2 linked regions of the Flexivirga oryzae genome follow. The protein of the gene in region 2 interacts with the protein of the main gene of each other region in a pairwise test. Links are inferred from orthologs where the notes say so. Each region holds a gene or a part of one and is shown on either strand. Other genes may lie near its edges. The genes, in order: lpdA and pcrA.

Evidence for each region.
Region 1: the proteins of pcrA (region 2) and lpdA interact in binary tests that used the Escherichia coli proteins (3 or more experiments, as listed by UniProt). The link is inferred for Flexivirga oryzae from one-to-one orthologs.

The regions. Positions count from the first base shown.
Region 1 is NZ_JACHVQ010000001.1:2,118,733-2,134,070, forward strand. What follows is about bases 8,131-11,030. They hold lpdA (dihydrolipoyl dehydrogenase), read right to left. Parts: upstream 10,496-11,030; coding sequence 8,765-10,495; downstream 8,131-8,764. Other genes in these bases: FHU39_RS09970 (acetyl-CoA C-acetyltransferase), read right to left, coding at 8,131-8,622; FHU39_RS09980 (2-oxo acid dehydrogenase subunit E2), read right to left, coding at 10,510-11,030. In the rest of the region: FHU39_RS09935 (IS1182 family transposase), read right to left, coding at 1-217; FHU39_RS09940 (IS630 family transposase), read left to right, coding at 331-1,422; lipA (lipoyl synthase), read left to right, coding at 1,815-2,849; FHU39_RS09950 (NAD(P)/FAD-dependent oxidoreductase), read left to right, coding at 2,836-4,116; FHU39_RS09955 (FadR/GntR family transcriptional regulator), read right to left, coding at 4,175-4,909; FHU39_RS09960 (PHA/PHB synthase family protein), read right to left, coding at 5,189-6,457; FHU39_RS09965 (beta-ketoacyl-ACP reductase), read right to left, coding at 6,686-7,423; more of FHU39_RS09970, read right to left, coding at 7,438-8,130; more of FHU39_RS09980, read right to left, coding at 11,031-11,793; aceE (pyruvate dehydrogenase (acetyl-transferring), homodimeric type), read right to left, coding at 11,809-14,475; FHU39_RS09990 (L-lactate permease), read left to right, coding at 15,316-15,338. UniProt on the Escherichia coli protein: Lipoamide dehydrogenase is a component of the glycine cleavage system as well as of the alpha-ketoacid dehydrogenase complexes.
Region 2 is NZ_JACHVQ010000001.1:2,702,960-2,718,496, forward strand. The notes cover bases 7,496-10,594. They hold pcrA (DNA helicase PcrA), read right to left. Parts: upstream 10,199-10,594; coding sequence 7,793-10,198; downstream 7,496-7,792. Other genes in these bases: FHU39_RS12760 (hypothetical protein), read right to left, coding at 7,496-7,683; FHU39_RS12770 (TfoX/Sxy family protein), read right to left, coding at 10,244-10,579. In the rest of the region: sucD (succinate--CoA ligase subunit alpha), read right to left, coding at 1-591; sucC (ADP-forming succinate--CoA ligase subunit beta), read right to left, coding at 627-1,799; FHU39_RS12740 (FtsX-like permease family protein), read right to left, coding at 2,052-4,820; FHU39_RS12745 (ABC transporter ATP-binding protein), read right to left, coding at 4,822-5,562; FHU39_RS12750 (PadR family transcriptional regulator), read right to left, coding at 5,559-6,152; FHU39_RS12755 (M23 family metallopeptidase), read left to right, coding at 6,323-7,102; more of FHU39_RS12760, read right to left, coding at 7,120-7,495; FHU39_RS12775 (MFS transporter), read right to left, coding at 10,613-11,857; FHU39_RS12780 (TetR/AcrR family transcriptional regulator), read left to right, coding at 11,950-12,537; FHU39_RS12785 (DUF2804 domain-containing protein), read right to left, coding at 12,563-13,576; FHU39_RS12790 (HNH endonuclease), read right to left, coding at 13,612-15,162; FHU39_RS12795 (GNAT family N-acetyltransferase), read left to right, coding at 15,364-15,537. UniProt on the Escherichia coli protein: A helicase with DNA-dependent ATPase activity. Unwinds DNA duplexes with 3'-5' polarity. Translocates on single-stranded DNA with 3'-5' polarity. Initiates unwinding more efficiently from a nicked substrate than double-stranded DNA.

The sequences.
Region 1 (15,338 bases), 580 kb from region 2 along the record:
CGAAACGTTGCAACACCATCACCACCGCCACGATCATCGGCGGTACCGACCGGCGACCAACATCGGTGAACAAGTCCGCGAACATCTCGTCCGGGAACAACCGGTGGCACTGCCGGTGCAACAACCCGTAGATCGAGTCTTCGCCGATCCGCGGCTCGCAGAACGCGGTCGTCGAACGGAACAAATCAGCCTGGCTCGGAGTCACTCCCAACGTCACAGGCCAATCCTCCCGAACCCAGCACCAAGCAACACGGACCGCCACGCCACGAAAAACACCAGCGACCTAGTGTCGTCCGCCGTAAATTCATTGAATAATTGGTATGATGGGGCATGCCTTCTGCGGGTCGTCCAAAAGTGTTGTTGGAATTGACGATTGGCGAGCGTGAGCAGTTGGGTCGGTGGGCTCGACGGCGGAAGTCGTCGCAGGCGTTGGCGTTACGGTCGCGGATCGTGTTGGAGTGCGCGGACGGGCACACGAACAAGGTGGTCGCGGCCCGGTTGGGGATCAGTCAGCCGACGGTGGGTAAGTGGCGGTCCCGGTTCGTTGAGCACCGCTTGGACGGGCTGGTTGATGAGCCTCGGCCGGGTCGGCCGGCGACGATCACGCCCGAGCAGGTCGAGGACGTGCTGGTCGCGACGTTGGAGTCGACACCGGAGCACGCGACGCACTGGTCGCGGACGAAGATGGCTGAGAAGTCGGGGCTGTCACCCTCGACGATCGGGCGGATCTGGAAAGCGTTCGGGCTGCAACCGCACCGGGCCGACGGGTTCAAACTGTCCAATGACCCGTTGTTCGTGGAGAAGGTCTACGACATCGTCGGCCTGTACCTGGACCCGCCCGAATCCGCCGTTGTTCTCAGCGTCGATGAGAAGAGTCAGGTGCAGGCGTTGGCGCGGTCTCAACCCGCGTTCCCGATGATGCCGGGCATGCCCGAACGCCGTACTCACGACTACGTGCGGCATGGCACCACCACCTTGTTCGCCGCGATGAACGTGGCCGACGGCACCCTCATCTCCGCGACGCACCGCCGCCATCGGGCCACCGAGTTCAAGAAGTTCCTGGCCACGATCGACCAGAACGTGCCCGCCGGGTTGGACGTGCACGTCATCTGCGACAACTACGGCACCCACAAGCACCCGACCATCAAGAAGTGGTTGACCGCTCACCCCCGCTTTCAGATGCACTTCACCCCGACCTACTCCTCGTGGATCAATCAGGTCGAAAGACTGTTCGCCGAAGTCACCCGCGACCTACTGCAACGCTCCGACCACCGCAGCGTGCAAGCCCTGGAGAAAGACCTACGCGAGTGGGCGAAGGCCTGGAACAAGAACCCGAAGCCATTCATCTGGACCAAAACCGCCGAGGAGATCCTCGCCTCACTCGGAAGGTTTCTTCAACGAATTAAGGACGGAGGACACTAGGGAACCATTGAGAAGGTAGGCCCGACTGGTGGATGAGAGTTATCGCGCTGGCGCGCTCGATCAGCGGAGCACTCCATTGAACGCGCGCTCACTGGCCTTAATCTCAGGAGCCTTTGCAGAACCCAAAAACGTTCATCCTCAACGAAATTCAGCATGTCCCTGACTCGTTCCAGGGGCGTTCTCACGCAGGGGAGATCTGCCCGTGACACGTGTGCTGGACTAGGGCAACACGCAAGACCTATGCAGCATCCGGACTTGTCGGCACCCTGCATGCACGTGTGCGGCGTACTGTCCGCGGCATGGGTCGCACAGTCGGTGGTGTAGCTGAGGTGCTTCCGTATTGCCGAAAACTCGCATCCGAGCTGTCGCGTAGCATCAACGAGAGGGCCAACGTGACTGTCGCACCTGAAGGCCGCAAGATGCTGCGCGTCGAGGCGCGCAACGCCGAGACGCCGATCGAGCGCAAACCGGCCTGGATCCGCACGACCGCGAAGATGGGCCCGGCATACACCGGCCTGCACGAGCTGGTGAAGAGCCAGGGCCTGCACACGGTCTGTCAGGAAGCCGGCTGTCCCAACATCTTCGAGTGCTGGGAGGACCGCGAGGCGACGTTCCTCATCGGCGGTGACGTGTGCACCCGCCGCTGCGACTTCTGCGACATCGCGACCGGCAAGCCGACCGAGCTCGACATGGACGAGCCGCGCCGGGTCGCCGAGTCGATCCGGGAGATGAACCTGCGCTACTGCACGGTGACCGGTGTCGCCCGCGACGACCAGCCGGACGGTGCCGCCCGGTTGTATGCCGAGACGATCCGCCAGATCCACGCGCTGAACCCGAACACCGGCGTGGAGATCCTGCCGCCCGACTTCGGCGCCAAGCCCGAGCTGGTCGGCCAGGTCTTCCAGGCCGGCCCGGAGGTGTTCGCGCACAACCTGGAGACCGTGCCGCGCATCTTCAAGCGGATCCGCCCCGCCTTCACCTACGAGAAGTCGCTGCGGGTGCTCACCATGGCCAAGGAGTTCGGGCTGATCACCAAGTCCAACCTCATCCTGGGCATGGGCGAGGAGGACCACGAGGTGGAGCAGGCGATCCGCGACCTGCACGACGCCGGCTGCGACATCCTCACCATCACCCAGTACCTGCGCCCCTCCCCCAAGCACCACCCGATCGACCGCTGGGTCAAGCCGCAGGAGTTCGTCCGCTGGTCGGACTTCGCCTACGAGCTGGGCTTCCTCGGCGTGATGGCCGGGCCGCTGGTGCGTTCGTCGTACCGGGCGGGCAAGTTGTATGCCGGGGCGATGGCCGAACTCGGCCGCGAGCTGCCCGAGCACCTGGCCCACCTCGCCGAGGCGTCGTCCTCCCCCGCCCGGCAGGAGGCCGCCGCGCTCGTGGCCATCGCCACGGAGCGATCCGATGACGCACGTTGAGTCCCCGCGGCGGCCGCGTGTAGTGGTGGTCGGTGGCGGCTTCGGCGGACTCTCCGTTGTCCGAGGTCTGCGTGACACCGACGTCGACATTACGTTGGTGGACCGGCACACCTTCAACACGTTCCAGCCACTCCTCTACCAGGTCGCGACCGGCAGTCTGAATCCTGGCGACATCACCTGGTTCCTCCGCGCCGTCCGGTCTCGGCAACCGAACGTGCAGTTCGTCCAAGGCTCCGTGGGCGGAATCCAGCACAGCGCCAGGCAGATCCAGCTCGACGATGGCCGCCGGTTGTCCTTCGATTACCTGGTCCTCGCGACCGGGGTCACGGCGAACTTCTTCGGAACACCCGGTGCTGCGGAGCACTCGATGCCGCTGTACACGCGGGAGCAGGCGCTCGCCCTCCGGGACCGCGTGTTTGCCGGCCTGGAGGACGCGGCCGCCAATCATCGCGACCGAGACCTGCGGATGATCATCGTAGGTGGCGGCCCGACCGGGGTCGAGACGGCGGGAGCGTTGGCTGAGATGCGGAACAAGGACATCCCCGTCATCTACCCCGAGCTCGATCCGCGGCGGGTTCACGTGACGCTCGTCGAAATGGCGCCCCATCTACTGGCATCGTTCAAGCCGGCCAGCAGAGCGTATGCCGCCAGCTCGCTACGGCGTATCGGCGTCGACCTGCGGCTGAACACCACCGTGTTACGGGTCGAGCCCGAGGGCGCGGTCGTCGGTCAGGGTGACGTCATACCTGCAGCCACGGTGGTTTGGGCGAGCGGGGTGATCGCGCGAGCTGAGGTAGCCGGGTGGGGGCTGCCACAACGAGACGGCGGACGGATTGCGGTCGATCACCACTTGCGCGTGAAGGACCACGATCGGGTCTTCGCTGTTGGCGATGCAGCCATCGGTGACGGCGTCCTGGCACTTCCGCAGCTTGCGCAGCCGGCCGTCCAGGGCGGCCGACATGTTGCGGCCTTCATCCGGGCCGACGTTCTCGGGCAGGTGATCGATCCGTTGCGCTACAAAGACAAGGGCATCCTCGCAACAATCGGTCGCAGTTCGGCGGTTGCGGAGGTAGCGCACCTTCCGCGTCTGCAGGGTTTCCCTGCCTGGATGATCTGGAACGCGGTACACGTTGCGACGTTGCTCGGCGGCCGGAACCGGATGTCGACGATGGCTAATCTCACCACCAAACACCTCGCGTGGAATCACACCCACAACGCGATTGTTGGGCATACTCACGCGCCGACGCAGCAGTCCGCCGCTTCCTAACCTGTGCAGCTACAGACACTGCCACAAACTACCGCGGAGCCGATTCGGCGACGACGCTTCAGGAGGTGGCTTGCCCTGCGGTCGCCAACTTTCCATGGAAGCTACGGATGTGATCGTCGATTGCTTGGGCGGCTCGTTCGGGCTGACGATCACGGATCAGGTGCAGGATGTTGCGGTGCTGGCTCTGCAGCGTGGTTGCCGTCTCCCGCCAGTCGGGAACATGCTGAAATCCGTTCAGAACCAGTGGACGAATGGACTCCCGGACTGCGGCCGTCAGCGTGCGGATCAGCTCGTTCCCCGAGCATGAGGCCAGCTCGACGTGGAACTGAGTGTCGAGCTCGTTGAATTCGAAAGGTGTCAGTTCGGGGTTGTCCATGGCAGTAACGAGCTGAGCCGCAGCATCGATTCGTGGGTTCTGCGGCTCGAGGGAAGCATCGGCGACACTCGCCCGCTCGAGCATCACTCGAGCTTCGAGGATGTCGGAGAGCTGATAGCCACCCAGCGCCAAGTGCAAACGCAGCATCCGGCCAACTGCCTCGGTCGGATCCGTCGTGACGACCGCGCCCGAGTCCGGCCCGCGCCCGGTGTGCGCGGTCAAGAGCCCGAACGCCTCCATGATCCGCAGGGCTTCGCGCACCGCCGAACGGCTCACCCCAAGGGCAGCGGCCAGCTGACGCTCTCCGGGCAGCCGTTCCCCGGCGTGCAAATCCCCTGCCATCACCTGTTCTTCAATCCGCTCCAGCACGAGCTCGTGCGTCCGGGGCTGCCGTACCGGTTCCCAGGAAGTGCTCATTGCGCCGTCTCCTCTGTGCGTATGGTCATACCACTCTATCGTCCGACCACAAAGAGGGTCTACCACATCTCAGAATATGAGCCACGTTCGGGCGAACGGCTTGATCACCGTCGAATCAAAGTGCCAGCGATCCGCCGTGCACACGCGGGAATCGTCGACGCCATCCAGTGTCGATTGCGGCGTACGAGCCCTGGTGACCAAGCGGCCGGGCCATGTCAGGGGGCAAACACCGCACGAATGCAGAACAGGCTCAGGGACGGCCCAGCCGCCGCTACCCGGTCATCCGGCTCCGAAGACGTAAGTACCGGGGGCAGGGGCGAGCGGGCGATACCTGCGGTTGCCCAGGCTCGGGGGTTTGCGCTGCCCACCGGAACGCGCAGCCGACCAGGCCGTCCAGTCCTCCCACCAGGAGCCGGTCCGTCGCGTCGCGCCCGCCAGCCAGACCTCCGCGTCCGGCGAGTTCTTCTCGTTGGACTGGAACCATGCCTTGGGGGTCGGCGGGTTGACAACGCCCGCAATGTGCCCCCCGGACGACAGCACGTAGCGCACATCCCCACCGAATAGGGCTGTCGCCCGATATGACGCCTTCCACGGCACGATGTGGTCGTTGATCGCCCCGACCACATAGGCATCGCAGGTAATGTCGTGCAGATCCAGCCTGCGGCCCCCGAGTTCGTATTCGCCGCGTGCCAGCTGATTCTCGCCATACAGCGACCTCAAGTAGTGCGAATGCATCGCTGCCGGCATCCGAGTGCTGTCATCGTTCCACGCCAAAATGTCGAACGGGCGTGCTTCCTCGCCCATCATCCACCGTGACACGACGTAGTTGAAGATCAGGTCGTTGGAGCGCAATTGGTCGAACATCCGTGACATGTCCTCGGCAGGCAGATACCCGCGTTCCGCCATCCGCTTGTCGATTTTCGCGAGTGTGTCCGGGTCGACCGCGACGGCGAGGATGCCAGGGTCGGAGTAGTCCAGCTCCGTATTCAACAGCGTTAGCGACGAAATCGGACTGGTCTCGTCTTGTGCGAGGTAGGCCGTCGTCATTGCTGCGAGTGCACCACCCAGACACAGCGCGACGAGGTCGACTCGATCGGAACCGGTCACCGCCTGGACGATCGACAACGCCGTCAAGGGCCCCTGCTGCAGGTAGTCGTCCATCTGCAACGCGCTCATGGACTCGTCAGGGTTTCGATACGAGATGGTAAACACGGTGCGGCCGTGCTGGACGGCCCACTCGATAAGACTGCGCCCGGGCGCCAGGTCCATCACGTAGTACTTGTTGATCCACGGCGGCACCATCAGGATCGGGACCTCGCTGACCGTTTCGGTCTGCGGACGGTATTGCATGACTTCGATCAACTCACCCCGGTAGATGACCTCCCCGGGAGTCGCGGCCAAGTCCTGTCCAAGGGTGAACTTCGACCGGTCCACCTTGAGCGGCATACCACCTCGATGCAGCAGGTCGTCCACTGCGAACGACGCACCTCTTGCGAGACTGCGTCCGCCGGTCTGGATAGCCCGCTCGAGCACATCGGGATTTGTCAGCGGGCTGTTCGGGGCCCGTCGAGACCGATGCCCACAGCCCGCGCGGCCGCAACGGCCGGCAGTTGGGCAGACTGCAACACAGCCCGCCCAACTGCCGTACTCAGCTGCACCGGTCGTCCGGCGGCGCGGAAGAGGACCTTGGCTGCGGCCGGGATAATTCCCAACGGATCCGGATCTGTCGCCATCGCTCCAACTCCCTCTTCCTTACCGAATGACATAGTCCCGCACCTACATGTGCTGTCCGCCATTGACCGAGTAGATCTGGCCGGTGATGAAGCCGGAGTCCGGATCTGCAAGGAACTCAACAACTCTGGCGATCTCGTCGGGCTTGCCTAGTCGTCCGACCGGGATCTTTGCAATCACCTTCTCCAGCGCTTCCTGGGGAACGGCGGCAACCATTTCAGTGGCGGTGTATCCAGGGGCAACCGCATTGACTGTGAGTCCCTTGCGTGCAGTCTCCTGCGCCAGACTCATCGTCAGTCCGAAGAGTCCGGCCTTTGCCGCCGCGTAGTTCGCCTGCCCGACATTGCCTGCCTCGCCGATGATGGAACTGATGTTGATCATGCGGCCAGAGCCTCGGTCGAGCATGTGCTGAAGCACGGCCCTGGACAGGTAGAACGCCCCGGACAGATTGACCTGTAAGACCCGGTCCCAGTCCTCCGGGCTCATCTTGCGCACCGTCTTGTCGATCGTGATCCCAGCGTTGTTCACGAGGATGTCCAGCTTTCCATGCTGGTCAATGACCTCGTGGACCACCCGTTCACAGTCGTCCTTGTCGCCGATATTGCCACGGTGCACGCTCGACGTCGGGTGCGCGCCGCGAAAGCCCTGCACCACCGCTTCGTCATCCTTGTAGTACCCGGCAGCGATCACCGCTCCACGACTCGCGAGGCGCTCGCTGATCGCCCGGCCGATCCCGCGAACTCCGCCAGTGACGAGCGCGACTTGTCCTGTCATGTCTCCCATAGATTCGGCTCCTTTCAGTCGTTGACTCGAAGGATCAAAGCCTCGCCTTGGCCGCCGCCGCCGCACAGTCCGGCGGCACCGACGCCGCCTCCACGGCGTCCTAATTCAAGTGCGAGGTGTAGCGCCATCCGGGCGCCGGACATGCCGACGGGATGACCCATCGCGATCGCGCCGCCGTTGACGTTGGTGTTGTCTGTGCTGATACCGAGGTCACGCATGGACTGCAAGGCCACGGCAGCGAAGGCCTCGTTGATCTCGAACAGATCGATGTCCGAGGCGGCGAGTCCCTCGCGGTCGAGTGCCCTGGCAATCGCGTTCGACGGCTGGGACAGCAGTGAGGCGTCCGGGCCGGCCACTGTGCCGTGCGCGCCGATCTCTGCCAGCACTGTGGCACCGAGTTCTTCGGCCTTGTCCCGGCTGGCGACGACCACAGCGGCGGCGCCGTCCGAGATCTGGCTCGCGGAGCCTGCGGTGATGGTGCCGTCCGTCGCGAACGCCGGGCGCAACTTCGCTAGTGAGTCTGCAGTTGTCTGCGGTCGCACTCCTTCGTCCTCGCTCACCCGGGTCGGGTCGCCGCGACGTTGCGGGACGTCGACGGGGACGATCTCGTCAGCGAATATGCCGTTCTTCGCTGCGGCGGATGCACGCTGGTGGGACATCGCGGAGAACTCATCCTGGTCCTCCCGGGAGATGTTGCGCTCCTTGGCGTACAGATCGGTGGAGTCGCCCATCCCCCGGTGGTCGAATGCGCAGAAGAGTGCATCGTGTGCGGTGGCGTCGACCAACGATGAATCGCCATAGCGGTACCCGGCACGGGCGCCGGGGAGCAAGTACGGACCGTTGCTCATCGACTCCATGCCGCCGGCGACCACGACGTCGAACTCGCCATAACCGATCAACTGGTCCGCCAGTGCGATGGCGTTCAGCCCGGACAGGCAGACCTTGTTCACCGTCAAAGCGGGGACCGACATAGGGATGCCGCCATTGACGGCCGCCTGTCGAGCGGTGATCTGACCAGCTCCCGCCTGGATGACGTGCCCCATGATCACGTGGTCGACCTGGTCACCGCTGAGGCCGACGCGTTCCAATGCTCGGCGGATGGCGAACCCGCCGAGCTGCATTGCGGTGAAGCCTTTGAGTGCCCCGCCGAGCTTGCCGATCGGGGTGCGCGCACCACCGATGATGACCGAACCTGGCATGAGAATCTCCTATCAGTGTGTGTCGTCGACACCGTGCGGGTCGACGTCGATGGTCAATGCCGAACGCACCCGGCCAGCAGAAGAGGGCAGGCGGCAGCGGCACGTCACTCCGTGGGTCGCAGTGCGTCTTGAGGAGGGAGTGTCAGCTCTTCCGCGGCAGGTACAGGTCCGTAATCGTGCCCTCGAATGCTTCCGCTGCCATGCCCACGCTCTCGGAGAGCGTGGGGTGTGGGTGGATCGTCAGTGCCAAGTCGGCGGCGTCGGCCCCCATCTCGATGGCCAGCGCCGCCTCGGTAATGAGTTCGCCCGCGTTCGGGCCGACGATCCCGCAGCCGATGACCCGGGCAGTGTCCTGGTCGAACAGGAGCTTCGTCATACCTTCGTCCCGCCCGAGGGACAAGGACCTGCCGCTGGCTGCCCAGGGGAACACGCCCTTGCCGTATGCCGTGCCGTCCGCCGTGGCCTGTTGTTCGGTCACGCCGACCCAGGCAACCTCCGGATCGGTGTAGGCGACCGAGGGAATGCACCGCGCGTCGAACGCGGAGTTCTGCCCGGCCGCAACCTCGGCTGCGACGTGACCCTCGTGCACCGCTTTGTGCGCGAGCATCGGCTGGCCGACGATGTCGCCGATCGCGAAGATGTGTGCAACATTCGTCCGCTGCTGATGGTCTACCGGCACGAACCCGCGCTCGTCGACCTGCACCCCGGCGTTCTGCGCTCCGATCAGCCTCCCGTTGGGAGTACGACCGACCGCAACCAGAACTCGGTCGAACGTGTCGGTGTCCGGGGCCTTTCCACCCTCGAAGCTCACCTTCAAACCGTCGGGTGTGGGTTCCACACTCGCGACCTTGGTGCCCAGGAAGACGTTCTCGTAACGCTTGGTGACCCAGCGGGTCAGTGGCCTGACGATGTCCTTGTCCGCGCCCGGGATCAACTGGTCCATCAACTCGACAACGGTGATCGAGGCGCCCAGCTCGTGGTAGACCGTGGCCATCTCAAGACCGATGATTCCGCCGCCGAGGACCAGCAGCCGGCCGGGTATGTCGGCCAGGTCCAAGGCGCCGGTGGAATCGATCACGCGTGGATCGTCTTCGGGCACGAACGGTAGCGTGACCGGCTCCGAGCCGGCGGCGATGATCGCTTGATCGAAGCTGACCGTGGAGGCACTCCCGTCGTCGGCAGTGACCTCGACCTGGTGCTGTGAGGTGAATGTACCGGCACCACGGATGACGCGGACGTTTCGTTGCTTCGCCAGGGCCGCCAGCCCTCCGGTGAGCCGACCGACGATGCCGTCTTTCCAGCCGCGCAATTGGGCCAGGTCGATGGACGGATCGCCGAAGGACAGCCCGTGCTCGGCCATCTCCCGGGTCTCGGCGACAACCTTGGCGGCGTGGAGCAGCGCCTTCGACGGGATACAGCCGACGTTCAGGCAAACGCCGCCCAGGGTGTCCCACCGTTCGACCAGCGCCACCTGCTTGCCCAGGTCGGCAGCGCGGAACGCTGCGCTGTAGCCGCCGGGTCCACCACCGAGCACGAGTACCTCGGCATGGACGTCGCTGCCCGTAGCGGCGGCCGCTACGGGTGCGGCCGCGGGCGCTGTTTGTTTCTCCGGTGACTGGGCGGCGGTGGTCGAGGCCGCGGCCTCGACCAGCAGGATCACCGTCCCTTCGGACACGGTGTCACCTACCTCGACCCGGAGCTCCGACACGGTGCCGGCGACCGGCGCGGGAACGTCCATCGTCGCTTTGTCGGACTCGAGCGTGACCAGTGGATCCTCCATGGCCACGCGGTCGCCGGGCTGGACATGGATCTCGATGATCGGCACGTCCGAGAAGTCTCCGATGTCGGGGACACTGACTTGCTGCACACTCATGCGAGACTCCCGTCTTAGAGGATGAGCCGGCGGACATCTTCGAGCCGCTGGCACAGCTTGCGGGAGAACCGCGCTGCCAGCGCACCGTCGATCACCCGGTGGTCGTAGGACAACGAAATTGGCAGCACCAGCCGAGGGATGAACTCGGCGCCGTTCCAGACCGGCACCGTCCGGGATCGCACGACGCCGAGGATCGCCACCTCGGGTGCGTTGACGATGGGGGTGAACGCCGTGCCGCCGATGCCTCCAAGGCTGGAGATGGTGAAGGTGCCACCGGACATATCTGTCGGGGAAAGCTTGCCGTCCCGGGCCCGGGACGAGATCGATCCGAACTCTCGGGACAGCTCCAGCACACCCTTGCGATCGGCGTCGCGCACGACGGGCACGACCAGGCCGTCCGGTGTGTCGACAGCAATCCCGATGTGGTAGTAGTCCTTGACGATCAGCGCGTCCTTGTCCGGCGACAGTGAACTGTTGACCTCCGGGAACTCCTTCAGCGTCGCCACTGCGGCCTTCACGAGAAAGGCCAGCAGCGTGACTCGATAAGGCTCCGGGGCCGCTTTGCCATCAGTGTCCAGCTGTTTCCGATAGGCCTCTAGGTCTGTGATGTCTGCCTCGTCGTGATGTGTCACGTGCGGCAGGTTCAGCCAGGACCGGTGCAGGAACGGGCCAGACAGCCTCTTGATTCGCGACAACGGAAGTGTCTGGACGGGACCGAACTGTGCGAAGTCCTGAGCTGGAATCTCTGGGATGCCCGTGCCCGCGGCAACCGCACCGGCCGACGCGCCCGGCCCGGACAGTGCGGCGATCAGGTCGTCCTTGGTGATCCTGCCCTTGGGACCGGTTCCGGTCACCGTCGAGAGGTCGACATCCAACTCGCGTGCGGCGCGGCGCACGCCCGGACCCGCGTGTACGTCGCCTGGCCCGGCCCCTTGCACCGCATCCGGTGCGGCAGCCGTTGCCGGCGCCGGAGCTGTCGCTGGCGAGGGTGTCGGTGTCGACTCGGGCTCGGGCTCATGCTGCGACAACAGCGACGGCGGGCTGGTCAAAGTGCCCTCGCCGGGTTCGATCTTCACTATCGGCGTGCCTTCGCTGACCCGGTCACCTTCACTGACCAGCACCTCGACGACCTCGCCATCAAGCGGCGCAGGCACGTCCATCGTGGCCTTGTCCGACTCCAAGGTCACCAACGGGTCCTCGGCGTTGACCCGGTCCCCAGTGGACACGTGAATCTCAATGATCGGCACGTCAGAGAAGTCACCGATGTCGGGGACCGGCACCTCGGTTGCAGCTGTCATGGTTGGGCCCTTCCGTCAGATGGTCAGTGGGTTGGGGGTGTCAGGGTCGATGCCGTACTTGGCGATCGCCTCGGCCACCGTTGATGTCGGGACTTCATTCATCGCGGCCAACTCGGACAGGGCCGCCACCACCACGTAGTGCCTATCGATCTCGAAGAACCGCCGCAGTCGCCGCCGGTAGTCCGACCTTCCGTAACCATCAGTTCCGAGCACTCGGTACGGCCGCTTAACGAACGGGCGAATCTGGTCGGCGAAGGCGCGCACGTAGTCGGTGGATGCGATCACCGGACCAGTGGGCCGGGTCGCGAGTTCCGCCTCCACGTAACTGTCCCGACGGGGCAGTGTCGGGTGCAACATGTTCCATCGATGCGCCGCCATACCGTCGCGAGCGAGTTCGGTGAAGCTCGGGCAACTCCACACATCGGAAGCCACACCGAAGTCTTCTGCGAGCAGGTCGGCACCGGCGATCACCTCGCGCAAGATGGTGCCGCTGCCCAGCAACTGCACACGCGGTGCACGCTTCGCGCCGTCGCCCTCCCGGAAGAGATACATCCCTTTGCGGATCCCGTCCTCCGCCCCTTCGGGCATGTCGGGGTGCATGTAGTTCTCGTTCATCAGGGTGATGTAGTAATAGACGTCCTCCTGCTCGGTGAACATGCGCCGTAGGCCGTCGGCGACGATGACCGCGACCTCGTAGGAGAAGGTCGGATCGTAGGAGACGCAGTTGGGAATGATCGAGGACTGAATGTGACTGTGCCCGTCCTCGTGCTGCAGACCCTCACCGTTCAATGTCGTGCGCCCGGCGGTGGCACCCAGGATGAAACCTCGCGCCCGCGAGTCGCCCGCCGCCCACGCCAGATCACCGAAGCGCTGGAAGCCGAACATCGAGTAGTAGATGAAGAACGGGATCATCGGCAGGTCGGAGACGCTGTACGCCGTGGCCGCCGCGATCCATGACGCCATCGCCCCTGCCTCGTTCAGACCCTCCTGGAGGAACTGGCCGTCCTGACCCTCCCGGTAGAACATCAACTGGTTGGCGTCCTCGGGCTGGTACAGCTGCCCGACCTGGGACCAGATTCCGAACTGCCGGAACATGCCTTCCATACCGAACGTCCGCGACTCGTCGGGAACTATCGGCACCACGTGCTTTCCGACCTTCTTGTCCCGCATCAGAGTGTTGAGGATCCGAACGAACGCCATGGTGGTGGAGATCTCCCGATCGCCAGTGCCCTTCAGCTGGTTTCCGAACGCGGTCAGCTCTGGGACCGCCAAGGTCTGCGTCGAACGCGGCCGACGGACCGGCAGATAACCTCCGAGCCGCGCACGGTGCTCGCGCAGATAGGTCAGCTCCGGACTGTCGTCCGGTGGCCGGAGGAACGGCACCGCTTCCAACTGGTCGTCCGGCACTGGAAGGTCGAACCGGTCGCGGAACGCACGCAGCGCCTCGAAGCCCATCTTCTTGGCTGAGTGCGCGATGTTCTGACCCTCGCCGGCCTCCCCCATCCCGTATCCCTTGACGGTCTTGGCAAGGATCACCGTCGGCTGACCGGTGTGTGCGACCGCAGCCGCGTAGGCGGCATACACCTTCTTCGGGTCGTGACCACCGCGCGATAGTGCCCAGATCTGGTCATCGCTGAGGTGCTCAACTGACTTGAGCAACTCGGGGTACGCGCCGAAGAAGTGTTCACGCACGTATGCACCGTTCTTGGATTTGTAGTCCTGATACTCACCGTCGACACACTCCTCCATCCGCTTGAGCAGTAGTCCAGACGTGTCGGCGGCGAGCAACGCATCCCAGCCTGAGCCCCAGATGGCCTTGATCACGTTCCATCCCGCACCGCGGAATAGGGCTTCCAACTCCTGGATGACCTTGCCGTTGCCGCGAACCGGCCCGTCGAGCCGTTGCAAGTTGCAGTTCACGACGAAGATGAGGTTGTCCAGACGCTCCCGTCCAGCCAAGCCGAGCGCGCCAGAGGACTCCGGCTCGTCCATCTCCCCGTCTCCGAGGAACGCCCACACATGCCGCCCGGCGGTGTCCGCGAGACCGCGTGAGTGCGCGTACTTGAGGAAGCGCGCCTGATAGATCGCCATCAACGGTCCCAAGCCCATTGACACCGTCGGGAACTGCCAGAATTCGGGCATCAACCACGGGTGGGGATATGACGAGAGACCATTGCCTCCGACTTCTTCGCGGAAGTTCAACAACTGCTCCTCGGACAGTCGTCCCTCCAAGAAGGCACGCGCGTAGAGTCCCGGTGAGGAATGGCCTTGGATCAACACGGGGTCGCCACCGTGCGACTGCCCTGGGGCGTGCCAGAAGTGCTCGTAGCCGACGTCGAACAACGTGGCCAGTGATTGATAACTGGCTATATGGCCGCCAAGTTCGGAGCTTTCCTTGTTCGCCCGCAGCACTAATGCCGCAGCGTTCCACCGGCCCAACGCCCGGATCCGGCGCTCGAGCGCCAGGTCGCCCGGATAGTCCGGCTCCCGGTCCGGAGGAATCGTGTTGAGGTATGGCGTGTTGGCCGAGTAGGGCACCGAGACTCCAGACCGCTGGGCTTCGCTGAACAACTCCTCGATGAGGAATCCGGCCCGTCCTGGGCCGTCGAACTCTCGCACCGAGTCGAATGCATCGAGCCACTCTCGTGTCTCGGTCGTATCGGAATCAGGTTGCTGCGTCATGTGCTCACTTCGCCTTTCGTGTCCTGCGATCGGACTCCGGGTTCGCACCCCCGAGGAACCGTCGAGGGCTGCACCAGACACTTCTTTGCCTCACTCACGCCCTTGCCAGGGAAAGAGCGAGAGGCGATGTCCGCCGTACGTGAGGTGCGCCCAACTAAGCGAGCGCGAAAGGTTGATGTCAAGGAACCTAAAACACGCCGTCACCGAGCCACGACTTGAAACTGCGCAACGCCCAATGTGGGAGTCATGGAGGTTCGTCAGACTGCGGCTCGCCGAGTTCGTGTCTAGGCGACTAACGCGCGACTGTGATCGCGTCATCACCCACAGTCGGATGCCTCTCTAGGAGAACGGGTTTCGTTTCCGGGACTACCCCGTACCCACGCGACGAATCTGCGTCGTGACCGGATCCAGGCCGTGGGCAACAGCGCGGGCTGATCCGACGTTCATCGGTGATGCTGCCACTCACCGTGGTGTGGTCAACGACGAGGACCATTCCGCACCTGACCAGACGTGTGGTCTGTCCACTTGTCGGGTCGGCCTCGAAACGTGCTCGGACGACGGTCAGAAGGCACCCGCCACATGCCGACTGAAATCACCGGAACCCGTTTCGTCGTGACTACGCTGTGAATGACCGAAACATGAACGACAGCAGCATGTTTCGCTACCCCAACGCGTCGCCCATCCCCGTACTCGGCGCCGTCTGGAACGCGCACGGTGAACGGATCCAGCCACAAAGGCAGGTATCCCCGCGCTACCTTCTGGTCCGATGTTCCCGCCGAGCCAATTCCCACACATCGGAGATGCACCGTGCAGACTCTTTACCGTCCGCCCCTCACACCGGTGAGCGACAGTCTCTTCTTGTC
Region 2 (15,537 bases):
GAACGCCTCGAGGGCGTCGATGTGCGTGGTGCCGATGACCGGGTCACCGCCGATGCCGATGGCCGTGGTGAAGCCGAAGTCCCGCAGTTCGTACATCATCTGGTAGGTCAGCGTGCCGGACTTGGAGACCAGTCCGATCGGGCCCTTGCCGGCGATGGTGTGCGGCGTGATGCCGGCCAGCGACTCCTCCGGGGTGATGATGCCGGGACAGTTGGGGCCGATGATCCGGGTCTGCTTACCGACCGAATAGTTGTAGAACTCGGCGGCGTCCTTCACCGGGATGCCCTCGGTGATGACGACCAGCAGCGGGATCTCGGCGTCGATGGCCTCGATGGCCGCGTCCTTGGCGAACTTCGGCGGCACGAACGCGACCGAGACATTCGCGCCGGTGGCCTCCATGGCCTCCTTGACCGTGCCGAAGACGGGCAGCTCCTTGCCGCCGATCTCCGCGGTCGTGCCCGCCTTGCGTGCGTTGACACCGCCGACGATGTTGGAGCCGGCGTCGAGCATCAGCGCGGTGTGCTTGGAGCCCATGCCGCCCGTCATACCCTGCACGATGATCTTGCTGTCAGCGTTCAAAAAGATTGACATTCTTGAAGATTCCTTTGTCGTATGCCGTCAGCGGATCACTTGGACGCGAGCTCGGCAGCGCGTGCCGCGGCGCCATCCATCGTGTCGACCTGGGTCACCAGCGGGTGGTTCAGCTCGTTGAGGATGGCGCGGCCCTGCTCGACGCTGTTGCCGTCGAGGCGCACGACCAGCGGCTTGGTCGCGTTGTCGCCGAGGATCTCCAAGGCACCCTTGATGCCGTTGGCGACCTCGTCGCACGCGGTGATGCCGCCGAAGACGTTGACGAAGACCGACTTCACCTGCTCGTCGCCCAGGATCACGTCCAGACCGTCGGCCATGACCTGCGCGTTGGCGCCGCCGCCGATGTCCAGGAAGTTGGCCGGCTTCACGTCATACTGCTCGCCGGCGTAGGCGACGACGTCGAGGGTGGACATGACCAGGCCCGCGCCGTTGCCGATGATGCCGACCTGGCCGTCCAGCTTGACGTAGTTGAGGCCCTTCTCCTTGGCCTTCGCCTCCAGCGGGTCGGCGGCGGACTTGTCCTCCAGCGCCGCGTGGTCGGGGTGGCGGAAGTCGGCGTTGGCGTCCAGCGTGACCTTGCCGTCGAGGGCGACGATGTCGCCGGCACCGGTCTGCACCAGCGGGTTGACCTCGACCAGGGTGGCGTCCTCGTCGCGGTAGACCTCCCACAGCTTCTCCAGCACCGGGGCGATCTTCGCGCCGAGCTCGGCGTCGAAACCGGCGGCGTCGACGATCTCCTTCGCCTTGGCCGCGTCGATGCCCACGTTGGGGTCGACGGCGACACGCGCGAGGGCGTCGGGGCGCTCGACCGCGAGCTGCTCGATCTCCATGCCGCCCTCCTTGCTGCACATCGCCAGGTAGGTGCGGTTGGCCCGGTCGAGCAGGACGGAGAAGTAGTACTCCTCCTTGATGTCCGCGCCCTGGGCGATCATCACGGTGCCGACGGTGTGGCCCTTGATGTCCATGCCGAGGATCTGGCCCGCGAGGTCGCGTGCCTCCTCCGCCGACTTGGCGACCTTGACGCCGCCGGCCTTGCCGCGGCCACCGGTCTTGACCTGTGCCTTGACGACGGTGACGCCGCCGGACCGTGCACCGATCTCGGCCGCGGCCTGCTCGGCCTCCTCCGGGGTGGTTGCCGTCTTGCCGGCCAGCACCGGCACTCCGTGCGCTTCGAACATGTCGCGCGCCTGGTATTCGAAAAGATCCACGCGGAATCCGTCCTCGTCCCGGGAGTCGTCCCCGCGGGCCGACCGAGGTCGCACATGCTGCCGGCCGGTCGAGCGGAGCAGGCCCCCTCCTGTCGTTTCGTGATGAACTTCTGAAGGGTTGAAGGCCACCGTGAGCCGCCGGGGCGGCGTGTCCGAGACCTCGTTGTCCAGATCGGATGCTAGTGCTACGTGCCGGTCCCGCACAGGTTGGGTCCAGGTCTACCCGTCAGTAGGTGACCGAACTCACGCGGTTCAACTCAGCCGGCGGGTCATCGGCACCCGTCCGCGCGTCGCGAGCGCGGCGAGCGCCGCCGCGAGCAGTGGTACCCCGATGGCCACCACGAGCAGTTCGAGCCAGGGTATGGCGGTCACGGCGTGCCGGGCGTTCGGGTTACTGACGATCGTGACCGGGTGGCTGACGGCGAACCCGGCGACCAGGCCGACGATCAGGCCGAGCAGTGCGCCGAACAGGCCGATGAGCGCCGCGTTGGCCCCGGCGATCCTGCGGCGCAGCGACGCGGGAGCGCCGAGCGACGCGAGCGTGGCCGTGTCCGCCCGCGACTCGGCGTTCGACAACGCGGTCGAGGTGAGTGTCGCGACCAGCACGAGCAGTCCGAAGACGCCGCCGATGAGGAGGTAGACCCAGCGGCCCGTCGCGGGGTAACCGCGCTCGACATACAGGTAGCTGTCGTTGTTCAGCCGCTCCTCGATGGCGCGCTGCGCGGACTGCGAGATGCCGCCGGGTGCGCGGACCAGGATCGACCGGACGAAGTCGCCACCGGGGATCCGGCGGGCCGCCTCCGTCGACACCAGAGCGGGGGCTTCGACGGTCGCGCCGTAACTCGAGTAGGCGTCCGGCTTCGGCGGCATGATGCTGAACACCCCTTGGGCCGAGGCCTGCACCGGGAGCGTGACCGCCCCGCTGACCACGAACCGTTTGCCGTCCTTGTGCCCTGCGACGATCCGCATCGAGGACTGCTTCGCCCCGGCGGGCAGCAGCACGCGGCCGCTGCGCAGCGCCGCGACGTCACGGTCGCTGAGCCGGAAGATGCGGGCGGCCTGCTCCGGTGTCGCGGCGAGCAGGCCCGCCTCGGTCAGGTCCACCGACGGTTTGCACGAATCGGTGCTGGTTCCGCGGAAGCTCAGCTTCAGTGCCTGGGCGTCACGACAACCGCCGGTGTATGCCGCGAAGACCTTCCCGGACTCGGTCGGATCCATCCCGGACGCGCCGACGGCGTGCAACGTCACGACGGTCGCGTCGGGTATCGCGTGCCGCACCACCGAGAGCGCGGACGCCGCGTCCGCCTTCCCGCCCATGAGGGACACCACGCCCTGACCGGCCGGCAGGGACGGCTGGTAGGCGTCCCTGGATGCGTCCTCCGAGCTGGCCAGCCCGATCAGCAACGTGGTGAGCGCGGCGACGGTCGCCAGGATCGCGCCCGTCGTGGCGACGGCGCGGCCGCGCTGCCGCCCGACGTCCCGCGCCGCGATCCGCCAGGCGAGCGGCAGGTGTTGTGACAACGCGCCGAGGCGGGTCAGCAACCAGGGCGCGGTCATCAACGTGCCGGCGAACAAGGCGACGGCGCCGAGCACCAGCAGGGCGGTGAGCGCCGGCGGCGTCTGGGCCGCGCGTGCCCCGGTGCGCACGAAGGCCGCGATCACGATGACGCCGCCCGCCGCGGCGATGGCGACACCGAGAAGCGGCCAGCCGAAGTGCACCCGCTTCATCGAGACGTGTCCGCGCAGGACCGCGATGAGGTTGACACGGGACGCGGCGACGGCGGGGAGGAAGGCGGCGATCAGGGCAGCGGCGACCGCGATGGCGAAGAGCAGGACTCCCCAACCCCACCGCAGGTCCAGTGGTCCGGGCGCTGCCATCGTCGGCACCCAGTGACCGACCGCCGCGGCGAGTGCGCCGCCGACCAGGGCGCCGGCGATGATCAGCACGAACGCCGAGCAGACCCCCAGCAGGACGGCCTGCGCGAACACGAACTGTCGCAGTTGCCGCTTGCCGGCTCCGTTGCTCGCCAGTTGGGCGAGCTCCCGGCGGTGCCGTGCGCCGCTGGATGCGAACGCCGGTCCGGCGAGCAGCGCGATGATCACGACGAGCCCGGTGCCGAGCAGCACCCAGATCGTCCCGGGCACGCCGCTGCCGTAGTCCAGACCGTCGGCCTCGGGGTGGGCCTTCGCCTCCGCGGGATGGTCGATCACCTGTCGGCTGTCCACCAGCAGGCCGTAGCGGTTCAGCTGCTCGACCTCGGCCCACCGGACCGGGGTGCTCCGCTGCAGGATCCAGGTGCCGGCCCGTCCCCTGGGCAACGCCACCAGGTCCTCGGCGTTCGGGGTGTCGGCGCGCCCGACGACGGTCACGTCGCGCGTGTGGCCGTTGCCGTCGTCCAGGGTGAGCGTGCCGCTGGTGGGGAGCCCGTGCGCGGCGCCGGACCGCGAGACCAGCACCTGGCTCTCGGACGTTGGCCAGTGCCCGCTGGTCAGGCGCGTCATACCGTCGTATGCCGTGCGGCGTCCGTCGATGCCGAGCACATTGGCGCCGATGGCACGGTCCCCGATCCGCACCCGAACGCGCGCATCGGTCACCGGCAGCACGGTGCCACCGGTGACCCGCTGGACGTCGGCAGCACCCGGATGTGCAGGTTTCCCAGGGAAATACAGCGGTTTCGCCACCCCGGGGCCATCCCCTGTCCCGCCGGTCTGACCGTCGGCGGACTGCTGCACGACCTGGCCGGGGTCGGACATGAAGCTCAGCAGCGCCTGGCCGTCGCCCATGGTGCGGGTGATGCCCTCGCGAGCGTTGACGTCGACAGTGAAGCCGAACGTCGCACCCCCGGCGACCAGGAACAGCGGCAGCCCGATGAGCAGTGCCACCAGGACCGCTCGGCCCTTGTGTGCGCGCAGGTCGCGGGCGGCGAGTCGCAGTGAGACCCGCCAGCCCCCGACATACCCTGCGACGCCTCCTGATCGCCGCAGGCGCGCGTCCGACACGGACTCCCCCGAGGTGTCCATGTCAGACCTCCTGGTGGAGCAGCGACTCGGGAGTGGCGGCATCGCCCGTCGTGTCGACGATCACGCCGTCACGCAGGAAGATCACCCGGTCCGCCCAGGCCGCGTGACGCGACTCGTGCGTCACCAACAGCCCTGCGGCGCCGTCGTCGCACTGGTCACGCAGGGTGCGCAGCACTGCTTCACCCGTCGTGGAGTCCAGTGCTCCGGTCGGTTCGTCGGCGAGCACGAGCCGTCGCTCGCCGACGAGCGCGCGGGCGATCGCGGTGCGCTGCTGTTGTCCACCGGACAGGTGCTCGGGGAATCGGTCGGCGAGCTCGAGGATGCCGACCCTCCCCAGCGCGTCGCGTGCCGCCGCGCGTGCCTTGCGGAGGCTGACACCGTCCAATTCCATGGGCAGAGAGACGTTTTCGATCGCAGTGAGCGACGGGATCAGGTTGAGGTCCTGGAAGACGAAGCCCATGGTGCGGCGGCGCAACCGGTCCAGACCGGGGCGTGACAGTGATGCGAGGTCGACACCCTCGATCGACACCGTGCCGGCAGTCGGCGTGTCCAGCCCGCCGGCCACATTGAGCAGCGTGGACTTGCCGGAGCCGCTCGGCCCCATGACGGCCACCAGTTCACCGGGGCTGACGGTGAGGCTCACTCCACGCAACGCGTGCACCGCGGTCTCGCCGCTGCCGTGGGTGCGCTCGACGGCCCGCAGGACGAGGGTCGGCTGCTGCGTCGTGCCGGCGCTCATCATCGTGACACCTCCTCACGCGGTCCAGCGTTCCCCGGGGTGGCGACGCGCGCCGTCCGCGAGGCTTTCGCCCGGGTAGGGGTGACGCGCGCGATCCTCGCTTCCACGTGGTCCAGCCAGCGCACCTCGGCCTCGTCGGCGAAGATCAGCGACTCCAGCACCAGCTCCCAGGCGAGGTCGTCACCGTCGGCGCCGCGCTTGAGCCGGGTCAGGTCCCGCAGGTGGGTCATGGTCGCGGTCCGCTGGGTCTGCACGATGCGTTGCACGTCGACTCCGGGCAGGGTGACCGCGAGCGCCAGCTTGATCGCGAGCTCGTTGCGCGGCGTCTGCTCGCGGGCGACCGGCACGGTCCACCATTGCTGCACCTCCGAGCGTCCCGCGTCGGTCAGCCGGTAGGCGATGCGACCCTCCTCGTCGGCGGCGCCGGCGCTCTCCACGAGTCCGTCCCGCTCGAGCCGGCCGAGCGTCGTGTAGACCTGGCCGACATTGAGCGGCCAGGTCCCACCGGTGCGTTGCTCGAACTCCTGGCGCAGCTGGGCGCCATACATCGGACCGCCCTGCAGCAGCGCCAGCAGGCTGTGCTTGATCGACATGCAACCCTCCCCGACAGGTATACCCGGTATGTACCCTGGTGAGGTCCATGTATACCCGGTATATCCGGCGGGCGCAACCGACTCGATCCATCACATTCGCCCCACGCAGCTCGGCTGACTCATAAGCTGTCGCGGGTGTGCGACTGCCCCCTCCTCCCGCAACGAAGGCGATGAGCCAGTACGAAGGTCGGCATCGACCGACCGCACCGATCCGCCCGCAGGGGCGACACCGAGCCGATCCGCCGAAGTCGCGTCGGGCGGTTCCGGCCGGCGTCGCCGTGGTCGCGACCGTCGGCGGCGCCGTGGTCGCGGGCGTGACACCCGTACCTCTCGGGGCGCGCAACCTGGCCCTCGACCCGGGGCCCCACGAGAAGTTCACACCCGGCGTCGCGGGCGCGCCCTCGGTGAAACGGCAACTGCTCGGCAGCGCATCCCGCGATGACACCCGCGCCCCGCTCGCTCCGGCTGATGCACCCTCGAAGCTAGCCGACTCGAAGGCGAAGACAGCCAAGCGGTCGCCGAAACCGACTGTCACGCATCAGAACCCGTGGACCTGCGCGGTCGCGGGCTGTGCCGGGAGCATGGACTCCGGCTTCGGGGCACGCCTGTCACCGGGCGGAATCGGCTCGACGTACCACCTGGGCGACGACTTCGCGATCCCGTGGGGCACCCCGTTGCGCGCGATGCACGTCGGCACGGTGGTGTCGACCGGGTGGGTGCCCGGCTTCGGCATCCACGTCACGATCGACTACGGCGACGGCATCCAGATCACCTACGGTCACCTGTCGAGCGTCGCGGTGGCGCCGGGCCAGTCGGTGGCGCGCGGTCAGCAGGTGGGCTACTCCGGCAACACCGGCGTGTCGACCGGGCCGCACCTACACCTGGAGATCCACCTGAACGGCACACCGATCGATCCGACACCCTGGTTGCAGGCCCGCGGCGTCTTCTGAGCCGGGCTGCGGCCGGGTCAGGTCCCAGCCGGCCGGAGCGCGTCCAACTCGACCGTGCCACGCCAGGCCGGGCCGACCGAGCCGCGATGCGGTGCACTGGCGAAGGTGCAGCCCGTCAGCTGCGCGTCGACCACCTCGAAGTCGGACCGGTCGGCATACCGGAAGAAGATCCAGGCCGCCGAGCCGTCGTCGTTCGGACACGCATAGGTGCCCTTCCTGACAACGGAGTTGCGGACATCCGTCGCCAACGAGCTTGCTTGGGCCTCGGTCAGTTTCGCCACCACGACGTGGCACCTGCTGGCATTCGAGCCCGGAAGCCAGTAGACGACCGCTCCCGTCGGGTGCGGATCGGCGGTGACGAGGCCACCCCGACCGTCCGCCACCGACGGGGACCAGACCGGCGGGTCGCAGTAACCGTGCAACCGGTGTGCCGTCGGCGGAGCAGGAAGGCGGGACACGGTTTGAACGGAACGTCGGTTGTCCTGGTAGTGGACGAACCACAGCACGCCGGCGAGCACCAGCAACAAGCATCCGAGGATGGCGGCGCTGCTCACCGCACCACGCGGAATCGACCGACGCACGTCCACCACCCCTCGAAGCAGGACCCACCTCAAGGAAAGCACCGGGTGAGCGAGCGTCGACGCCGATTCCTGCGATCGACACCAATTCGATGCGGGAGCCGACCCGACGTCAGAGTTTCTCGACCGGCGCGTAACGCAGCAGGAGCCGCTTGACCCCGATGTCCCCGCCGAAGTCGATGTGCGCCATGGCGCGCTCGCCCTGGCCCTCGACGCGGATGACGGAGCCGAGACCGAAGGTGTCGTGGGTGACGCGATCGCCCGAATCCAGTGAGATGACAGGGCGATTGCCGGGGCTGCGGACCCCGGGACGAGCGGCGAGGCGGGCGACGGCCGGTGTGGAGGAGGGCCGGGTCGCCGTCGTCGTCACCCGCTGCCAGTCGATCAGACCCGACGGGATCTCACTGAGGAAACGGGACGGCGGGTTGTACTGCGGGGCGCCCCACGCCGAGCGGACCTCGGCACGCGAGATGTGCAGCCGTTCCCGCGCGCGGGTGATGCCGACGTAGGCGAGCCGGCGCTCCTCCTCGAGCTCCTTCGGGTCGCCGAGTGCCCGCAGGTGCGGGAACGTCCCGTCCTCCATACCGGTGAGGAACACCACCGGGAACTCCAGTCCCTTGGCGGTGTGCAGCGTCATCAGGGTGACCACGCCGACGTCCTCGCCCTCCTCATCGGGGATCTCGTCGGTGTCGGCGACGAGGGACACCTGCTCCAGGAAGTCCTCCAGCGACCCACCGGGATAGTTCTCGTCGAACTCCTTCGACACCGCGATGAGCTCGTGGAGGTTCTCGACCCTGGTCTCGTCCTGCGGATCGGCGCTCTGCCGCAACTCGGCCAGGTAGCCGGACTGGTCGAGGATCGCCTCGAGCAGGTCCCCCACTCCGGTCTCCTCGGCCTCGTGCACCTTGCGCAGCGACTCCAGCAGCGCGGTGAACGCGTTGATGCAGGTCACCGAGCGGGTGGCGATGCCCGGTGCGTCGCCGGCTCGCCCGAGGGCGGCGATGAACGGGATCCGCTCGCGCTCGGCGAGCGCCGAGACGCACGCCTCGGCGCGGTCACCGATGCCCCGTTTGGGCACGTTGAGGATGCGGCGCAGGTTGACCGTGTCGGCCGGGTTGGACACGACCCGCAGGTAGGCGAGCGCGTCCTTGACCTCGCGCCGTTCGTAGAAGCGGGTGCCTCCGACCACCTTGTAGGGCAGGCCGACACGCACGAAAACCTCTTCCAACGCGCGGGATTGGGCGTTGGTGCGGTAGAAGACGGCGACGTCCTTGGGCTTGACGCCGTGCTCGTCGCCGAGCTGGTCGATGGTGCGTGCCACGAAGGCCGCCTCATCGTGTTCGGAGTCTCCGACATACCCCACGATCGGTGCGCCGTCACCGGACTCCGACCACAGCTTCTTGGGCCGGCGGCTCTCGTTCTTGGCGATGACGGCGTTGGCGGCCTGCAGGATGTTCTGGGTGGAGCGGTAGTTCTGCTCCAGCAGGATGGTGTGCGCGTCGGGGTAGTCCTGCTCGAACTCCACGATGTTGCGGATGGTCGCGCCGCGGAAGGCGTAGATGGACTGGTCGGCGTCACCCACCACGCACAGCTCCGCAGGGGGCACTTCGCCCAGCGCAGGATCCGAAACAGCTGCGCCGACAAGCTCTTTGACGAGCTGGTACTGCGCGTGGTTGGTGTCCTGGTATTCGTCGACCAGCACGTGCCGGAACCGCCTGCGATAGTGCTCGGCGACGTCGGGGAACGCCTGCAGGATGTTGACGGTCATCATGATCAGGTCGTCGAAATCGAGCGCGTTGGCCTGCCGCAGCCGTCGTTGGTACGACGAGTAGGCCTCCGCGAGCGCGCGCTCCTGCGGGGTGCCTTCGACCACCTGCGAGGCGTAGGTCTCCTCGTCGATCAGCTCGTTCTTGAGGTTGCTGACCTGGTGGCTGAACGACCGCGGCGGGAAGCGCTTCGGGTCGAGATCCAGGTCGCGCATCACCAGCGCCATCATCCGCTGGCTGTCGGCCGCGTCGTAGATCGAGAAGGTCGACTTCAGCCCGACCTTGCCGGCCTCACGCCGCAGGATCCGCACGCAGGCTGAGTGGAAGGTCGACACCCACATGGTCCGCGCCACCGGACCGACGAGGGCCTCGACCCGCTCGCGCATCTCCGCGGCCGCCTTGTTGGTGAAGGTGATGGCGAGGATCTGACCGGGTTGTACGTGGCGTGCGGCCATCAGGTAGGCGATGCGGTGCGTCAGCACCCGTGTCTTTCCCGAGCCGGCCCCCGCGACGATCAGCAGCGGCGGGCCTTCGTGCAGCACGGCTTCCCGCTGCTGCGGATTGAGCCCGGCAACCAGGCTCTCCGGGTCACGCATCGACGGTGCCGCGGGCTTCTCGACATCCCGGACCGCGTCCTTGCTGAGGCTTGCCCAGGTGGGTACGCCCCGCTCGTCGACGTCTGTCGGAACCGTCGCCGAGGCGGCGTCGGGCGGGAATCCGGGCAGGGGGAGGTCGTCGAAAAGGCTGCTCATCTTGAACGCAAGCCTACTTGGACGCACTGACGCGACCGGAGCCGCTCACGCCTGCTTCGGCGGCAGGCCGCGGGCGAAGTCGAGGCCGCGCGCCACCCATTCGGCGAGCCCGTCGTCGTCCAACTGCTCCTCGGCGACGCGCAGCCAGCCGTTCATCGTGCGTCCGCCCATCACCATCCGTGAGACTCCTTCCGCCCGCAGCAGCTCCTCGCTGTCCTCCGGGTCGACGCGGACCATCAGCCCGCCGTTGCGGGAAGCGGCGACCGCCAGGTGTCCACCCGTGAGGAAGGCCACTCCCCCGAACATCCGCTTGTCGGTCACGTCCAGGTCGTCCGCCACGAGCTCGCGGATCCGGTCGACCAACACCCCGTCGTACGCCATGACGACGATTGTCGCCGGTGGCACCGACGGGCGTCACCCTTTCGGGCAGGCCCCGGCGGGCGCCACGGCTGCGGGGCAGGCCGGCGCGAGCGCCGCCCGACGGGCCGCTCGCACGCCGAGCAGCGCCGCGGCGACGACCAGGGCGACATCGAGGGCGCCATACCCGACCAGGGTGGGGCGCAGTCCCCAGTCCTGCGCTGCGAGCCCCGCGATCACCGCCGGGAGGCTGAACGCCGTGTAGCCGAGGACGTAGGTCGCGGCGAAGGTCCGGGCGCGCCCGTCCGCAGGGGTCACCGCACCGATCGCCGAGACGGCCGCCTGGAAAGTGACACCGAACCCGACGCCGGCGATCACCGAGCCGATGACGTACACGGCGACCGACGGGAGGAGCACCCCGACCACGGTGACCACGACGCCACCGCCGAGCGAGGCCAGGCCCAGCGGTCGCCTCGCCTGCTGCGGCACGGTGTGGATCACCAGCAGCGCCAGACCGGCCGGTGCGAAGAAGCTCGCCAGCACGATCCCGACGAGGAAGTGGTCCGTGACGCCGAGCAGCCGCGCGACCGCGGACGAACCCAACGAGAGGTACAGCCCGCCGAGCGCCCAGGTGGCGACCAGCGCCGGCGCCCAGGTGACGAACGTCGACCGCGCAGGGTCGGCCACCCCGACACTCGGCCGTAGGGCGCTGCGTATGGCGCGCCGGTCCGTCCCGCGGCGCGATGGCTCCGGGGCGAACAGCACTGCGCCCGCCAGCAGCAGGTAGCACACCAGCAGCAACCAGAAGACGAGTTGCCGCGGCGCCGGCGCGTGCTGCACCAGACCGCCGGCGATGGCCGCACCGAGCGCGAGGCCGACGCCGGGCGCACCTCCGGTCACCACGGACCCGATGTGCGGACTCGGCTGCAGGTCGAGGATCAGTGCGCTGACCGCACCGGTGATCGCTCCCGTCGCAACCCCCTGCACGATGCGAGCGAGAACCAGCTCCCCCACCCCTGAAGCGTGCGCGAACACGATCATGGCGACCGCGAGCAGGACGAGACCGCCGACGAGCATCGGGCGCCGGCCGATGTGGTCCGCGAGCGAGCCGACGGTCAGCAGGGTGACGAGCAGCGCCACGACATACACGGCGAAGATGATCGTGAGCGTGAACGACGAGAAACCCCAGAGCTGTTGGTAGATCGGATAGAGCGGGGACGGTGCCGCGGCACCGATCATCAGGCCGGTCATGGCGAGCCCTGCGACGGTGAAGCCGACGGGGCGGGACAGTCGGTACGACATGGATGCCTCACTAATTGCAAATTTCATTGCTTTTAGCGGCTCAGCGTACGCCGCGCTCGACTTAATGCCAAACGAATTGCAATAATTCCCGTATGTCGACGAAATCCACCCCCGTGAAGCGCCGCCCCGGCGGTCGCAGCGCGCGCGTGCAGGACGCCGTCTACAGCGCGGTCGGTGAGCTGATGGCGACCAAGCGACCCGACCAGATCACCGTTCCGATGGTCGCGGAACTGGCCGGAGTCAATCCGACGAGCGTCTACCGGCGCTGGGGCGATGTCGACGCACTGCTCGAAGAGGTCGCGGTCGCGGTGTTCACCCGCGAGGACGAGAAGTTGCCGGACACCGGGTCGCTCTCCGGCGATCTCGGCGCGTGGGCCGGAAGCATCGCCGAGGACATCGTGCGCCCGCACCGCACCCGCTACCTGCGGGCCATGGTCAACGCTCGCGACGGCGTGCTGGCCAGCGGTTGTCCGTGCTGGAACGCGCGCCGCGAACAACTCGCCGAGATGATCAGCCGGGCACGCACCCGGGGCGAGGAGGCGCCGTCGGTCGAGCAGGTGCTCGATCACGTGATCGCGCCGCTCTATCACCACGTCGTCTTCGCGATGCCGATCGACAGGACGTATGCCGAGCGGCTCGTGGCTGACGTGCTGTCGATGCGTCAGCGCGAAAGGGTCTGAGCCCGCTCCCGATTCGCGGGCACCGTCACCACAACTGCTCAACGTGCTCGGCCCAGCCGAAGACGCCGGGCACGTCATACGACTGATCGTCCGCAGCCGTGACGGTGCCGGACCACGCGCCGAAGCACTGCCAGGTCCGCGAGCGGATGATCCGCAGGTCGGTGGCGGCGTGGCGGACGTGTTCGACCGTCAGGGTCAGGTCGACGCCCGGGCCGCTGACCCGCCAGGGCACCCGCCAGTCTCCTCGGTCATAGCTCCAGGCGAGCTCGCCGAGTTTGGTGAGACGGCCGTCGATCAACAGCGCGTTCTCCGTGGCGCCGGTGCCGTCGGTCCAGGTGCCGCCGACCTGTATGCCGATGTCGTGACCGTCGGCCCGTCCGGACCCGGCGCCCCAGTTCCAGGTGATCGACCGGGGCCAGCGCCCCCGGCCGTGGTCCTGGGTCGCCCAGGAGTTGCCCTCCGGCAGCCGATGCTCGACGCCGTCGATGCGCACGGACCCGGTGGCCGGCCGGGCGACGTCCTTCACGGTGTATTGGAAGAGCCGATCGGTCCAGGGCACGACGACCCCGAGACGCTCGTGCGGGTCCGGCAGGGCCGCTCTGATGTCGACCTCGACCCGGGCGCTACTCGCCTGCAGGTGGGTGCCGCCGGGTTGCGGAGTGACGGTGAGGTCCAGTCCTCTGGTGCGCAGGGTGGCCGGTCCGGCGTCCAACGTGCCCGGCAGTTTCACGCCGCGGCCGAAGGGCGTGATGGCGTCCTGGTTGATCTCGTTGCCGGTCGCGCGGTCGAGCACCCAGGGGTTGCCGACACCCGCATAATCGATGTCCGAAACCGTCATGGCCACAACATGATTCGGCGTGGTGACCGCCCAGTACTCCCACCGCTTGTTGCGTCCGCGACCCACCCGTCCGCGCCCGATGCGGTCGGTGTTGTGCAGTGGCTCGGAGGTCCAGCCGACGGCTGCGGGGTTGAGGCGCCCGGCAGCGTCGGTGAGCGAGCTGGGCGAGGTGATCCGCGGGCTCGGGCGTGGCGTGGCCATGCCGGGATGATGGCAGATCGGGCCGGACGGGCCGACTAGTCGTCGGCGATCTCGTCGCCGTCGTCTTGGCAGCGGTCGTCGTCGGTTTCCCAGTCGTCGGATGCCCAGTCGTCTGGTGTCGGGTCGGTGCCTGGTTGATGGTCGGTGTCGGTGTTGGTGTCGCTGCCTGGTTCGTGTCGGCGTTTCTCGCGGTCTTGCTTGTCCTGTTGGTGTCGTTGGAGTTCTTGGTCGCGTTGGGACAGGTTGTGGTCCCAGATGATGGTCATCAGGGTGTGTTCGGGGTGGGAGTCGGTGGGTGGTGGCATGCCTGGTGGTGCCGGTGGCCTGCTGGCTGCGGTGAGCCCGCCGATCGTGGTGCTCGTGTGTCCGGCGTGGCCGGTGACCTGGTAGTCGGGGTGTTCTTTGGCGTAGTTACACCGGGCGCACAGTCCTTGCCCGTTGCGCTCACTGGTGGCGCCACCGTCGGTGTGCCTGGTGACGTGGTCGGTGTGCCGCACCGGAGCCGAGCACCAGGGCGTGCGGCAGGTCTGGTCGCGGAACAGGATCAGCCGGGCCAGCAACCCCGGGTAGCGGCGGGCACGAGAGTCCATGCCGATGATGTCACCGGTGCCGGGGTGGGTGAACAACCGGCGTAGCCGCGGACCGGTCGGGTCCCCGGTGGCCACCCATTCACGCACCAGGTCCGCCGGGACCGGCCCGTACCCGGGCACGTGCGCGGGCGTGTCGCCCAGCAGCGTGTCCAGGGGCATGAGCAGGTTCACCGTCACCCCGAACACCTCGTGCGCTTTCGCCCTGCCGGTGACGCGTTCGACCAGGGTGTCGGCCATCACCTGCCCCCGGTGCACACTGCCGGGGTCTGCCCCGGCGTCGGCGGCGGCTTCACGCGCTGTGGTGACGGCGTCTTCCAGGGCGGTCATGCAGGCCAGGGCGTCCTTGACCGGTAACAGGGCGGTCAGGTAGGCCATGGTGTCGCCGGCGGGTCGCAGGCTCACCCCACGCCGGGCCTGGGCGGCGCGGCGGCGGGCCGCGACCGCCTCGGCGGCCACCAGCATCGCTTGCTCCTTCGCCAGGGCGGCCAGGCGGGTGCTGGCGGCGGTGCCGAGGTGGTCGCGGATCCCGGCGTCGACGCCGGATTGTTGGTCACCGGTCAGGCCGGTGGTTTCCCGCACGATCCGGGTCGCGTCCCACTCACTGATGACCCCGGCGGCCAGCGCGGCCAGGGTGTGCGGCATGTGCCCCACCAGTGCGTGCGCGAGGTGGACGAACGCGGCACCTTGGTGTGGGGTGCACCGGCGGGCGAACCCGACCTGCGAGCCGACCACCCGGGTCGTGTCCGCCGGGTCGATCCCGCGCGGGACGTCCCGGGCGGCTTGGGCGTCGTGCACTGCCACGACCGCTCGCGCCTGCCGGGCGGTGATCGCGTTGCGTAACTCGTCCAGGACCCGTAACTCTTCCACCAGGGCTTCCACGTCGGCGCCGTCACCGGCGGTCAGGGGCGTGTCGAGGCGGTCGTGGAAGGCGCGCACCGCGGTCACGTCCAGTACGCCGCCGGCGCCTGGTCCGTTGTCCCGCGGTTCCTCGTCCATGTGTTCGAGTATGTCACGAATAGTACTGCAGCACAATGCTTTTCGCTGAGTATTGTTATCCACATCCCCTGCAAAACCGGCTCGTCGTCCACAGGTCACGCCAGGGGGATGTGGATCGGCGAGGGAGCCGTCACTCTCGCGGGGGTTGGGAAACGGGAAACTCGGTCGCTCGGTCAGCCGAGGGTGTGACAGGATCCCCGGATGGTCAACCACGCGACCGCCGACCGGATCCGCCTGATAGCACCCACCACCGAGCTCCACGATGCGTTTCTGGACTGCGCATTCGAGTTCGGCGACGGACACCGGGACGGCTTCGCGACCGACTCGATCAGCGATGACGACCTGGTGGATCCGGAACGGTTCGCTGCCTGGGTT